DNA from 2 places in the Streptomyces sp. NPDC019443 genome. Region 2 is predicted to be linked to the other one. Evidence: riboswitches for the same ligand, from Rfam matches in the RefSeq annotation. Region 2 holds a riboswitch; the other holds the start of a gene.
What was found. A riboswitch is a leader RNA that binds a small molecule or an ion and turns the genes downstream of it on or off. The one in region 2 is predicted to bind S-adenosylmethionine.

Region 1 (7,106 bases), on a different contig from region 2:
CTCCGAGCAGACCCTGGTGGGAGGATCCGGTGCGATCTCGGGCGTGCTCGGCGCGTTCCTCTTCCTCTTCCCTAAGGCCCGGGTCACCAGTCTCTTTCCGTTCCTCTTCTTCCTGCCCTTGCGCTTCCCCGCGTGGATTGTGCTGATCTTCTGGTTCGTCCTGCAGTGGCTGGCGGCACAGGGCGCGGGCAGCGGCCCCGGCGTCGCGTATCTCGCACATCTGGTGGGGTTCGGGGCCGGGTTTCTCTACGCCTGGGGACGATTCCGGCATGCGACTAGAGTGAAGGCCCAAACAGCGGCCACCGAGGGAGAAAGCCAACCGTGATCACCGCGATCGTGCTCATCAAGACCAGCGTGGACCGCATCCCCGAGATCGCCGAGTCGATCGCCGCGCTGGACAGCGTCAGCGAGGTCTTCTCCGTCACCGGCACGTACGACTTGATCGCGATGGTGCGGGTGGCCAAGCACGACGACCTGGCGGACGTCATCCCGGGCCGCATCAGCAAGATCCAGGGCGTCGAGGGCACGGACACGCATGTGGCGTTCCGTACGTACTCGCAGCACGACCTGGAGGCGGCGTTCGCGATCGGCCTGGACTCGTAGCGCGTAGTGCCACATACACAACAAGCCCGCGCCTTTTGGCGCGGGCTTGTTCGGGTCCGGGGCGGAGCCCGGTGTCACACGGCCGGGACGCAGCGGCCGTCCTCCGTGCGGTAGTTCCACTTGGCGCCCTCGCGCACCAGCTCCTTCACCGCCCGTACGAAACGCTCCACATGCTCGTCCGGCGTACCCGCCCCGAAGCTCACCCGGATCGCGTTCAGCGAGCGCTCGCCCGGCTCCGCCTCCGGCGCGCCGCACTCGCCCGGGTCCTGCGGGTCGCTGCCCAGCAGGGTCCGCACCAGCGGGTGCGCGCAGAACAGCCCGTCCCGTACCCCGATGCCGTACTCCGCCGAGAGCGCTGCCGCGAAGTGCGAGCTGTTCCAGCCCTCGACGACGAAGGAGATGACGCCGACCCGCGTGGGGGTCCCCCCAGCGGAACGCGAGGGGGAGTCGTCCCCGAACAGCGAGAGCACCTTCACCTCGGCAACCTCGGCCAGGCCCGCGCGGACCTTCGCGACGAGGTGCTGCTCCCGGGCGACCAGGTTGTCGAAGCCCGCCTCGGTGAGCGCCTTGCAGGCGGAGGCGATGGAGTAGACGCCGATGACGTTCGGCGAACCGGCCTCGTGACGGGCGGCCGTGGTGTGCCAGTCGACGTCCACGCCACCGTCCGCACGCCGCGCGACCTTGCGCGAGGCACCGCCGCCCGCGAGGTACGGCTCCGCGTCCTGCAGCCAGTCCGCACGGCCGGCCAGCACGCCCGAGCCGAACGGCGCGTACAGCTTGTGCCCGGAGAAGGCCACCCAGTCGACGTCCAACTCCTGTACGGAGACCGGGTGGTGGGGCGCGAGCTGAGCCGCGTCGAGCACGATCCGCGCGCCATGGGCGTGCGCGGCGGCCGCGAGCTCCTGCACCGGCCACAGCTCACCGGTGACATTGGACGCACCGGTCACGCAGACCAGCGCCGGGCCGATGGGGTCTCCCCAGCTCGAAGAGCGAGGGGAAGGGTCACGTTCGGCGAGCGCGCGCTCCAGGGTGGCGATGGCGTCCTCCGGCGTGCGCGGCGCGTTCAGATACGTAACCCGCGCGTCCCTCCAGGGCAGCAGCGAGGCGTGGTGCTCGGTCTCGAAGACGAAGACCTCGCAGTCGGCGGGGATCACGGCCGCCAGCAGGTTCAGCGAGTCGGTCGTGGAGCGGGTGAAGACGACCTGGTCGTCCGGGCGGCAGTCGAGGAACTCGGCGACCGTGACCCGGCTGTTCTCGAAGAGGTCGGTGGACAGCTGCGAGAGGTACCCGGCGCCGCGGTGCACGCTGCCGTAGTACGGGGCGTACGCGGCCACGTCGTCCCACACCCGCTGCAGGGCCGGGGCGCTCGCCGCGTAGTCGAGTGCGGCGTAGGTGACTTCGCCGCCGGTGACGAGCGGGACGGTGACGTCCCGGCCGAGGACGGGAAGCGGCGCGGCACAGGCGGGGTCGGCATCAGCGGTGGCGGCGGGGGCGACAGCGGTCGCGGTGGCAGCGGCGTTCGGGCGTGCGGACATGGCGGTATCTCCCGGCAGGACAAGGGGGAATGGCTTCGGTAGAACCTGTGCATCGGCACTCAACGGCCGCTCGGCGCACAGGGGTTGCCTCGAACACACGGCAACGGCCGCACGGAGGCGCACTGAAGAAGGGGCGTGTAGCCCTATCGCATTCGCTTGCTCACGAGACTGCTCCCTTGAGGACCAGGACCCCAGGGCTTGCAGGGGTCCGCGCTTGCCGCAGACCTCGCTGCCTACGGCCTGGTCTTCACCCGGGGCACCCCGCCACGGACGGAGGGTTGCCGGACAGCGAGCCGGGGCCGTAATCGCTGTCACTCATGACCTTGAGGAGCATCCTGCCATACGTCCCACAGCGTGCAAGGCGAGGTCCAGTTCCTGAGACAGGAACCGAACCACGCCTTGCCTCACGCCACTGCAGTCTCAGGCGTTGCTCGCGGCAACCCACCGCTCGAGCACCGCTCTGGCCGCACCGGAGTCGATCGACTCGGCGGCCCTTTCGATGCCCGCCGCCAGCTGCTCGTTCAGCGTGCCCTCCGTCGGCTCCAGCGCGACGAGAGCCGCCGCCGAGTTGAGCAGCACGGCATCCCGTACGGGCCCGGTCTCGCCGCTGAGCAGCCGGCGCGCGACATCCGCGTTGAACGAGGCGTCGGCGCCGCGCAGGGCCTCGACCGGCACCAGGCCGATGCCGATGTCCCGCGGGTCGAATGCCTCCTCCCGAACCGCCCCGTCCCGTACCACCCACACCCGGGAGGTCGCCGTCGTGGTCAGCTCGTCAAGGCCGTCGTCGCCGCGGAAGACCAGCGCCGAGGAACCGCGCTCGGCCAGTACACCGGCCAGAATCGGCGCCATCCGCGCGTCCGCGACACCGGTGGCCTGTGCCTTCACCTTCGCCGGGTTGGTGAGCGGGCCGAGGAAGTTGAACGTGGTGCGGATGCCCAGCTCCTTGCGGGCGGCCGCCACATGCCGCAGCGCCGGGTGGAACTTCACCGCGAAGCAGAAGGTGATGCCCGCCTCTTCCGCGACCTGGGCGACCCGCTGCGGGGTGAGCTCGAGATTGACGCCGAGCTTCTCCAGTACGTCGGACGCGCCGCTCGCCGACGACGCGGCGCGGTTGCCGTGCTTGACGACCTTCGCACCCGTCCCCGCGACCACGATCGCGGACATGGTGGAGATGTTCACGGTCCTGGCGCCGTCGCCGCCGGTCCCGACGATGTCGACGCTCGGCCCGGGCACCTCGATCAGGTTCGCGTGCGCGTACATGGTCCGTACGAGACCGGAGATCTCCTCGACGGTCTCGCCCTTGGCGCGCAGGGCGACCGCGAAGCCTGCGATCTGCGCGTTCGTCGCCTCGCCGCTGAGGATACGGTCCATGGCCCACGCGGTGGCCTCCGCGCTCTGGTCGCGGTTGTCGAGGAGAGCGTTCAGCACCTGGGGCCAGGAGAGGTCCGCCACGCTGTCGCCGCCAACCGGGGTCACAACGTTCATGGTCCACTCCTGGGTCCACAGCCGAATAGGGATGGGTCCACCCTATCCAGCCCAGCAGACAGCGAAGAGCCCCGTCCGACGAATGGACGGGGCTCCAGCTGTGGCGACCTCGCGGCCGGGTGGGATCAGTGGTGGCCGTGGCCGCTCGTGATCTCCTTGTACTCCTCGACCGTGGGCCTGGGGATCTGGCTGTCTCCCCCGTAGTAGCCCTTGCTGAGCTTGGCCCGCAGCTTCTCCGTGAGCTTCACCTTGCGCTCGACACCGTTCTCGTCGACCGTCGGGCCGATCTCGGCCGGCTTGTACTGCTCGTGCGAGGTGAGCTTGTACAGCTCGCCCTGCGAGAGCGGCTCGTGGATCTCGACGAACTCACCGTGCGGCAGGCGCTTGATGATGCCGGACTCGCGTCCGTGCAGCACCTTGTCCCGGTCGCGGCGCTGGAGACCGAGGCAGATCCGCTTGGTGATGATGAAGGCGATCACCGGGCCGACGAAGAAGGCGATCCGGGCGAACCAGGTGATGTGGTTGATCGACAGGTGGAAGAAGATGGCGACCATGTCGTTTCCACCGGCGATCAGCAGGATGACGTACCAGGTCAGCCAGGCCACACCGAAGGCCGTACGGGTCGGAGCGTTGCGCGGGCGGTCCAGGATGTGGTGCTCGCGCTTGTCCCCGGTGATCCAGGACTCGACGAACGGGTAGACCGCGATCACCGCAAGGATCATCGGGAAGATCATCAGCGGGATGAACACACCCAGAGCGAGGGTGTGGCCCGCGAAGTTGATCTCCCAGCCGGGCATGGCCCGGATCAGGCCCTCCGAGAAGCCCATGTACCAGTCCGGCTGAGCGCCGGTGGACACCTGGTCCGGACGGTAGGGGCCGAGAGCCCAGATCGGGTTGATCGAAGCGACCGCGGCGATGATCGAGATGATGCCGAAGACCAGGAAGAAGAAGCCTCCGGCCTTGGCCATGTAGACCGGCAGCAGCGGCATGCCGACGACGTTGTTGTTCGTACGTCCGGGGCCCGCGAACTGCGTGTGCTTGTGGTAGAAGACCAGGATCAGGTGGGCCACCAGCAGGCCCATCATGATGCCCGGCAGCAGCAGGACGTGGATCGAGTAGAACCGGCTCACGAAGTCCCCGCCGGGGAACTCCCCGCCGAAGAGGAAGAACGACAGGTACGTGCCGACGATCGGCATGGAGAGGATCGCGCCCTCCATGAACCGGACGCCCGTACCGGACAGCAGATCGTCGGGGAGCGAGTAGCCGGTGAAGCCGGTGAACATGCCCAGGACCAGCAGCAGGAAGCCGAACAGCCAGTTGATCTCACGCGGCTTGCGGAAGGCGCCCGTGAAGAAGACGCGCATCATGTGCACGATCATGGCCGCGACGAAGATCAGCGCCGCCCAGTGGTGGATCTGCCGGATCAGCAGACCGCCGCGGACGTCGAAGCTGATGTCCAGCGTCGAGGCGTACGCCTCGGACATCCGGATGCCCTGCATGGGCACGTACGAGCCCTCGTACACGACCTCGTTCATGCTCGGGTGGAAGAACAGCGTCAGATACACACCCGTGAGGATGATGATGATGAAGCTGTAGAGGGCGATCTCACCCAGCATGAAGGACCAGTGGTCCGGGAAGATCTTCCGCATGTTGGCCTTGGCCAGGGAGTAGATCCCGAGCCGGCCGTCCGCCCAGTCGGCGACCCGCTCACCCGCGGGTGCCTTGCGGTTCGTATCAGATGTAGTACTCATCCGCGCTCCCAGAAGGAAGGACCGACGGGCTCTTCGAAGTCGCCGAGCGCCTCAAGGTTGCCCTCGGCGTTCACGCCGATCCGCAGCTGCGGGAGGGCGTGACCGGCCGGGCCGAAGATGACACGGGCGCCGTCGGAGAGGTCGAAGGTGGACTGGTGGCAGGGGCAGAGCACGTGGTGCGTCTGCTGCTCGTACAGGCTGATCGGGCAGCCGACATGGGTGCAGATCTTCGAGTACGCCACGATGCCCTCGTGCGACCACTCGAGTTCGCGCTTGTCCTTGATGTCGTCCGGCTGGATCCGGACGATCATCAGGGCCGCCTTGGCGATTTCCTTCTGGAAGTCGTGGCTGTCCTCCTCCAGGCCCTCGGGCATGGCGAAGGTCAGCGAACCGACGACGATGTCCTCGGGACGCAGCGGCTCATTCGTGTTCATGTTGATGAGCTGCTTGCCCTTGGCCCACAGGGTGGACCGCAGCTTCTTCTCGGGCAGCGGGCCCAGGTCTCGCAGCAGCACCACACCGGACAGCGGCACCAGCGCCAGCGCGCCGAACATCGTGGTGCGGATCAGCTTGCGCCGGCCGAACCCGGACTCCTCGGCGCCCGCCGCGAAGTCGGTCATGACCTTGGCCCTGACCTCGGGAGGGGCCGCGATGGGATGCCGCTCGTCCGCGATCTCCACATCGGACATCAGGGTGCGGGCCCAGTGGACCGCGCCCGCGCCGATGCAGAAGAGCGCGATGCCGAGCGTGGTGCCCAGCGCGAAGTTGAGCGCGCTCACATGGCCGATCGGCCAGATGTACACGTTCTTGTCGACCGGGAAGATGACGTACGAGGCGATGAAGGCGACGGTGGCCAGCATCGACAGCGTGAACAGGAAGGCGACCGCGCGCTCGGAGCGCTTGGCGGCCCGCTCGTCGATGTCCTGGATGCGCGGCTTGTGGGGCGGCAGCCCCGGGTCCGCGAACGGGTCGTCGGCGACCTTTACCGCGCCGTGCGCGGTGTCCTGCTCAGCAGGCAGGTTCTCTTCTGGAATCTCTTGGCTACTCATGACTTCTTGGCCTTAGCGGTGTGGGCCGCGACCCAGACGGCAACTGCGATCAGTGTCCCCAGCCCGAAGACCCAGCCGAACAGACCCTCACTGACGGGGCCGAGGCCACCCAGCTTGAGGCCACCGGGGCTCTCGGCCTCTCCACTGTTCACGGTGTGGAGGTACGCGATGATGTCGCGCTTCTGCTGCTCCGGCAGCGTCGTGTCGGGGAAGGAGGGCATGTTCTGCGGGCCGGTCTGCATGGCTTCGTAGACATGCTTGGGGTCCGCGTCCTCGAGGTTCGGGGCGTACTTGCCGTCCGTCAGGGCACCGCCCTCACCGGTGAAGTTGTGGCACTGGGCGCAGTTGGTGCGGAACAGGTCGCCACCCTTGGCGATGTCCGCACCCTCGGGGCTGTACTGCTTCTCGGTCGGCGTGATCGGACCGGCGCCGAGGGAGGCGACGTACGCCGCGAGCTGGTCGATCTCGCTCTGCGAGTAGATGACCTTCTTCTTCGGCACCTGGGCGCCCGGCTGCTGGGCCGGCATCCGGCCCGTGCCGACCTGGAAGTCGACGGCGGCGGAGCCGACGCCGACCAGGCTCGGGCCGTCAGAGGTGCCCCGACCGCCGGTTCCGTGGCAGCTGGCGCAGCCGACGGTGTAGAGCTTCTTGCCCTCCTTGATGGCGAGTGACTGGGCGGTTTC
Region 2 (7,106 bases):
TCGCCCTGCCGCTGGGGCCCGAGGAGGCCCAGGCCGAGACCATGATGTGGCTGCTGAGCGGCGGCGACGGATACACCGACCCGGTAGGCAAGTACTCCATCGACTCCGCGCAGAACATAGCCACCTTCCAGTGGCTGAAGACGAACCTCGTCGACGCCGGGCTCACCGGCCCGGTCGCCCCCGCCAAGCTGAACCGCAAGGACGCGTTCGCCGCTTTCACCCGCGGCGAGGTCGGCATGCTCAACGGCCACCCCTCCCTGATGCAGGAAGCGGAGAAGGCCAACATCGAGGTCGGCAAGGTGGCCATGCCCGGCCGCAACGGCAAGCCGAAGGCCGCGATGGGCGTCGCCGACTGGATCATGGGCTTCAAGCAGAACGGCCACCGGGCCGAGGTCGGCAAGTTCCTGGACTTCGTCTTCAGCGACAAGAACGTCCTCGACTTCGCCGGTCAGAACGATCTGCTGCCGGTGACGGTCTCCGCGTCGGAGGCGATGGAGAAGGACCCGGAGCACCAGGACCTCAAGGAGTTCCTGGACGAGCTCCCCACCTCGGTGCTGCCGCCGGTCGGCAAGACGTCGTGGGCGGCGGTCAGCGAGAACATCAAGAAGAACATCGGCCAGGCCGTCGAGCCTGAAGGCGTACCGGCATCCGTCCTCGGCAAGATCGGCCGGGACGCCACCCTCGCGGAGAACGCGGAGTAGGCGAAGTGGGCAGCCCGCCGGGGTGCCGCGCCGCCGATATGTTGGATCGTATGACCGACGACGAGGCGATCGAGACGCGGAGGGCGCGCGAGGTGCTCTCCGAGCGCGACCGTGCCGTCCTGGCCATGGAGCAAACCTCCTGGCCGGGACCCGGCGCGAAGGAGCGCGCCATCAGGGAGCAGCTCGGCATCTCCCCGGTCCGCTACTACCAGCTCCTCAACGCCCTGATCGACGACGAGCGCGCCCTCGCCCATGACCCGGTGACCGTCAATCGGCTCCGCCGTGTCAGGGACGACAGACGAAGTCGCCGATAGGGTCGGGGTATGGGCAGCCCTTCGCACGCGCATCCCCTGCCGACGCCGTCCACCCCCGCCGGTCGCGACGGCCTGGCCGCGATTCTCGCCCGGCCGCAGAAGGCAGTCGTCGGCCTCGACTTCGACGGCACGCTCGCCGAGATCGTGCCCGACCCCGAACAGGCCCGGGCCCACCCCGGCGCCGTCCCCGCGCTCGCCGCGCTCGCGCCACGGGTCGCCTCTGTCGCTGTCGTCACCGGACGGCCCGCGGGTGTGGCGGTCCGGTACGGCGGCTTCGCCGGAGTGCCGGGCCTGGACCACCTGGTCGTCCTCGGTCACTACGGCGCCGAGCGCTGGGACGCCGTCAGCGGCACGGTCAAAACCCCCGCCCCGCACCCCGGGGTCGCGGCTGCCCGCGCCGAACTGCCCGGTGTCCTGGACAAAGCCGGAGCCTGGCAGGGGACCTGGATCGAGGAGAAGGGCCAGGCGGTCGCGGTCCACACGCGCCGCGCGTCCGACCCACAGGCGGCGTTCGAGGCGCTGCGGGGCCCGCTCGCCGAGCTCGCCGCGCGTCACGGACTGATCCTGGAGCCGGGCCGCATGGTCCTGGAGCTGCGCCCGTCCGGCATGGACAAGGGCGTGGCCCTGGGGGAGTACGTACGCGAGGTGAAAGCCGAGGCCGTGCTGTACGCCGGTGACGACCTCGGCGATCTGCCCGCCTTCGCGGCCGTCGAGAAGCTCCGCTCGGACGGCGTGCCCGGCCTGCTGGTGTGCAGCGGCAGCACGGAGGTCCCGGAACTCGCGGACCGCGCCGACCTGCTGCTGCCGGGACCGCCTGCGGTGGTGGAGTTCCTGGGCTCGCTGGCCCAGCGCCTGTAGTCGGCCCGGGCAGCCGGTCGCGCTCGCGCGGTCCGGGCTTTGTGCGTGCCGGGGCCTCCTACGCGCCCTCGCGCAAGGCGCGCCGGACCCGGGCCTCCTACGCGCCCTCGCGCAGCGCCCGCAGCTGGTCCAGGAACCACTTCTGCGGCGGCAGCGCGGTTGCCGCCGCCGCCAGCCGCTTGGTGTGCCGGGACCGCTCTTCGTCCGGCATCGTCAGCGCCGCGTGGAGCGCGTCTGCCGTGCCCGTCACGTCGTACGGATTCACCGTCACCGCGTCCTCGCGCAGTTCCTCGTAGGCCCCTGCCTCCCGCGAAAGCACCAGCGCGCAGCCCTCGTCCGAGACGACCGGGATCTCCTTGGCGACCAGGTTCATACCGTCCCGGATCGGGTTGACCAGAGCCACGTCCGCCAGCCGGTACGCGGCGAGCGAGCGCGCGAAGTCGTCCTTCACATGGAGCTCGACCGGGCTCCAAGTCTCCGTCCCGTACGCCGAGTTGATCTCGTCCGCCAGGCGCTGGACCTCCGCCGTGTAGTCGCGGTAGACCGCCAGGTCCTGCCGGGAGGGGTAGGCGAAGGCGACATGGACAACGCGCTCGCGCCATTCGGGGCGGGTTTCCAGCAGCTCCCGGTACGCCAGCAGCCCGCGCACGATGTTCTTGGACAGCTCGGTGCGGTCGACGCGCACGATGGTCTTGCGCCCCGGGCCGACCTGCTCGCGCAGCGTGGCCAGCCGTTCGTCCACGTCCGGCCGGTGCGCCCGCTCCCGCAGGAAGTCCGCGTCCGCGCCGAGCCCGTGCACCCCGATCGTCGTGCTGCCGGTGCCGCCCAACAGCTCCGTACAGCAGGAGACGAAGGCATCGGCCCACCGCCGGGTCAGGAAACAGGCGCGGTCCGCTCCGAGCAGGCCGCGCAGCAACCGCTCCGCGATGTCGTCGGGCAGCATCCGGAAGTAGTCGACGGGCGCCCAAGGCGTGTGCGTGAAGTGCCCGATCCGCAGATCGGGACGGAGCTCGCGGAGCAGGCCGGGCACCAGCGCCAGGTGGTAGTCCTGCACCAGGACGGCCGCCCCCTCGGCGGCCTGTGCCGCGAGCGCGTCCGCGAAGGCCCGGTTGTAGGTCTCGTACGACGCCCACTGCCGGCGGAACTCCTGATCGAAGACCGGCTCCAGCGGCGTCTGGTACAGCATGTGGTGGACGAACCACAGCACGGAATTGGCGATGCCGTTGTACGCGTCGGAGTGGACGGCCTCGTCGATGTCGAGCATCAGTACCCCGGGCTCGCCGACCCCGCGCCGCACCGCCTCGCGGTCGCCGTCACCGAGCGCGGCGCACACCCACAGGGCCGCCGCCTCGGAGCCGATGGCCGACAGGCCGGAGACCAGCCCGCCCCCGCCGCGGCGGGCGTCGAGCGAACCGTCCTCGTTCAGCGTGTATGTGACCGGGCCGCGGTTCGACGCGACAAGGACCTGGGCAGCAGCGTGCTCGGAGACCATGTCGCGAAACCTAGCCCGTCCCACAAACGCTCAAACGTGCGTACGCCATTGGTCGTGCCGTCCTCGTGTGTCGTACGTCTCTCATGCCCATAACTGGGAAATGTAGACAAAGCGACCAGCGATCCATGCTTATGCCGCGCGACGCGCCGCGTACTCACCGATCTCGCGCATCGGCGGCCGCTCCTCCGTGTCCACCGGGTACGTCCGCGGCTCGAAGCCGCCCTCGGCCCGCTCGAACTGCGTGAGCGCAGGACGCACCAAGTGGCCGCGGGAGAGCCGGAGTTGAGCCGTACGGTAGATCGCCGCGGCCATCCGGCCCAGCGCCTGCCCGTCCTGGTGGCGGTGCTTGCGCGATCCGACGTCCACCTGCGCCAGCGCGTCCAGGCCCACCGTGTGCAGCGCGTCCACGAGCAGGCCGAGCTCCACTCCGTAACCGACGGGGAAGGGCAGCCGCTCCAGCAGCGAGCGCCGCGCCGCGTACTCCCCGCCCAGCGGCTGGACGAACCCGGCCAGCTGCGGCCAGTGCAGATTCAGCAGCGGACGCGCCACCAGCTCGGTCACCCGGCCGCCCTGACCTGCGTGGTCGCCGAGCGGCCGGTCGTACATCGCCTTGACGAAGTGCACATCGGGGTCTGTCAGCAGCGGGCCCACGATCCCGGAGACGAAGTCCGCGGAGAACTCCCGCAGATCCGCGTCGACGAAGCACACGATGTCGCCGCTGGTCGCCAGCAGCGAGCGCCACAGCACCTCGCCCTTGCCCGGGACCGCGGGTATCCGGGGCAGGATCGTGTCCCGGTGCACCACGCGCGCGCCTGCCGCCGCGGCCACCTCGGTCGTACGGTCGCTCGAGCCCGAGTCGACGACGACCAGCTCGTCGACGAGCGGCACGGCCTCCATCAGCTCGCGGCGGATCACGGTGACGATCTCGCCGACCGTCGCCGCCTCGTTCAGAGCAGGGAGCACTACGCTGACCGTCGTCGAGCGTTTGGCGGTAAGCAGCAGGTCAAGTGGGCGGTCTGCCGCGGCCCAGGACCGCCGGGTCAGCCAGCGCTCCACCTCATCGAGCACGTGCGCGTCTCCCTAGACTTCCGGTCGGATGGTCCATCTCGAGGTTCGGACGACTATCTCAACCATCCGGGCCTTCGGTTACAGTCTTGAACAACGCGGATGACCGTCGCATGTCGGGGGTCGTCACGCTGACAATCGAATACCGCTCATCCAGAGGGGCAGAGGGAACGGCCCGTTGAAGCCCCGGCAACCCTCCCGCCGACCGCGAGGTCACGGTGGGGAAGGTGCCAATTCCGTCTCGTGGCGAAATGCGTCACGGGGAAGATGAGGAGAAAGGGCCTCGCCTCCATGGCTGTGCAGACTGTCGCAAGCACCACTCCCGTGAACCTCGGTCCCGCCGCGGCGCTCTCGTGCCGCGAGTGCGGAGAGCGTTTCGGGCTCGGCCCGATCTTCGCCTGCGCGTCCTGTTTCGGACCGCTCGAGGTCGCGTACGACCTCCCCGGCGAAGACCCCGAGGCGCTGAAGCAGCGGATCGAAGCGGGTCCGAACAACATCTGGCGGTACGCCCCGCTGCTGCCCGTCCCCGCCGACGTGGCCGACAAGCCGAACATCAACCCCGGCTTCACCAAGCTCGTCAAGGCCGACAACCTCGCCCGTGAGCTGGGTGTCACCGGCGGCCTGTACATCAAGGACGACTCCGGCAACCCGACGCACTCCTTCAAGGACCGCGTCGTGGCCATCGCCGTCGAGGCCGCGCGTGCCTTCGGCTTCACCACCCTGTCCTGCTCGTCCACCGGCAACCTGGCGGGCGCGGTCGGCGCCGCAGCCGCGCGGGCCGGCTTCCGCTCCTGCGTGTTCATCCCGCACGACCTGGAGCAGGGCAAGGTCGTCATGGCCGCGGTGTACGGCGGCGAGCTGGTCGGCATCGAGGGCAACTACGACGACGTCAACCGCTTCTGCTCCGAGCTCATCGGCGACCCGCTGGGCGAAGGCTGGGGCTTCGTCAACGTCAACCTCCGCCCGTACTACGGCGAGGGCTCCAAGACGCTGGCGTACGAGATCTGCGAGCAGCTCGGCTGGCGGCTGCCCGACCAGATCGTGGTCCCGATCGCCTCGGGCTCGCAGCTCACGAAGATCGACAAGGGGCTGCAGGAGCTGATCAAGCTCGGTCTGGTCGAGGACAAGCCGTACAAGATCTTCGGTGCCCAGGCGGAGGGCTGCTCGCCGGTGTCGACGGCCTTCAAGGCCGGGCACGACGTCGTACGCCCGCAGAAGCCGAACACCATCGCCAAGTCGCTGGCGATCGGCAACCCGGCGGACGGCCCCTACGTGCTGGACATCGCGCGCCGCACCGGTGGGGCGGTCGAGGACGTCAACGACGATCAGATCGTCGACGCCATCAAGCTGCTCGCCCGTACGGAAGGCATCTTTGCGGAGACCGCGGGTGGCGTGACCGTGGGTGTCACGAGGAAGCTGATCGAGGAGGGCGTGCTCGACCCGGCGCTCACCACCGTCGTCCTCAACACCGGTGACGGCCTCAAGACGCTGGACGCGGTGGCGCCGACGACCGGCCCGACCGCGACGATCCGCCCGAGCCTGGACGCGTTCCGCGACGCCGGCCTGGCCGGCTGACCGACCACCCGAGACCCAAGGAAGGCACGCAGCATGAGCGTCAACGTCCGCATTCCCACCATTCTCCGTACGTACACGGGCGGCCAGGCCGAGGTCTCGGCTCAGGGCGCGACCCTCTCCGAGGTGATCGCCGACCTGGAGAAGAACCACACCGGCATCGCCGCGCGTGTCCTGGACGACCAGGGCAAGCTGCGCCGCTTCGTCAACGTGTACGTGAACGACGACGACGTCCGCTTCGAGCAGGGTCTGGAGACCGCGACACCGGACGGCGCGGGCGTCTCGATCATTCCGGCTGTCGCCGGCGGCTGCTGACTTCGCAGAGTTACCGCTATTACCCCCTCCGCAAGAGAAGCGGAGGGGGTAATTCCATAGGGTTGAGCGCGGTAAGCTTTGGGAAGCCCCCTCCGCTGCTCGTGCCGCGCGCATATGAGAATGCGTCGCCGCGCGACCAGAGTCAGCCAAAGTGGACGATCGAATTGTCGCGTAGGCGCCTTTTGTCGGGCCCGACTTGCCCCGGAATTCACAGAATTCACATGAATTATCCGTTCGGGCTTGCGCAGATTTCTCGTCCGATTGACCTGTTGCAGACGGCAGTTGGACAGATACATTCAGCCGCGGTCGACGCGTTCCGGCGCACACCCAAGGGGTGGAGGTCTGACCCGGGTCCGCGAAGTGCGGTCCTGCGCAAGGGCCAGTAATAGGGGAGTTAGGCATGGCTCAGGGCACCGTCAAGTGGTTCAACGCGGAGAAGGGGTACGGCTTCATCGCGGTCGACGGTGGTGCGGATGTTTTCGTCCACTACAGCGCGATCCAGATGGACGGGTACCGCACCCTTGAAGAGGGTCAGCGAGTTGAATTCGAGATCTCGCAGGGCCAGAAGGGTCCGCAGGCGGACATGGTCAAGCTCGCCGTCTGATCTCGGCGCGATCGGCCACCGACGCACTCACGCCGAGGGGCCCGCATCCCAAGAGGGATGCGGGCCCCTCGTGCGTCTGCGCCCGGTTGGGGACCTCGGCGACAGGCTTGCGCGCTCCCTCCGGGCTTCTTCGAAGCCGCTTGCACTCTCCCGGGTCGAGTGCTAATCATTGCGTTAGCACTCTG

Region 1: another riboswitch for S-adenosylmethionine. It lies ahead of ACH492_RS18285 (aminotransferase class V-fold PLP-dependent enzyme); the one in region 2 lies ahead of thrC (threonine synthase).

The regions. Positions count from the first base shown of each region.
Region 1 covers NZ_JBIRYJ010000005.1:205,891-212,996, reverse strand. Annotated here, with positions in the region: gene ACH492_RS18295 (rhomboid family intramembrane serine protease) at 1-325, shown strand, start outside; gene ACH492_RS18290 (Lrp/AsnC family transcriptional regulator) at 322-603, shown strand; gene ACH492_RS18285 (aminotransferase class V-fold PLP-dependent enzyme) at 678-2,138, opposite strand; SAM riboswitch class IV at 2,344-2,461, opposite strand; gene trpD (anthranilate phosphoribosyltransferase) at 2,559-3,623, opposite strand; gene ACH492_RS18275 (cytochrome bc complex cytochrome b subunit) at 3,749-5,374, opposite strand; gene ACH492_RS18270 (Rieske 2Fe-2S domain-containing protein) at 5,371-6,423, opposite strand; gene ACH492_RS18265 (c-type cytochrome) at 6,420-7,106, opposite strand, start outside.
Region 2 covers NZ_JBIRYJ010000004.1:538,830-545,935, reverse strand. Annotated here, with positions in the region: gene ACH492_RS16670 (ABC transporter substrate-binding protein) at 1-701, shown strand, start outside; gene ACH492_RS16665 (DUF3263 domain-containing protein) at 752-1,015, shown strand; gene otsB (trehalose-phosphatase) at 1,025-1,873, shown strand; gene ACH492_RS16655 (trehalose-6-phosphate synthase) at 1,971-3,365, opposite strand; gene ACH492_RS16650 (glucosyl-3-phosphoglycerate synthase) at 3,495-4,433, opposite strand; SAM riboswitch class I at 4,577-4,704, shown strand; gene thrC (threonine synthase) at 4,722-6,005, shown strand; gene ACH492_RS16640 (MoaD/ThiS family protein) at 6,039-6,317, shown strand; gene ACH492_RS16635 (cold-shock protein) at 6,718-6,921, shown strand.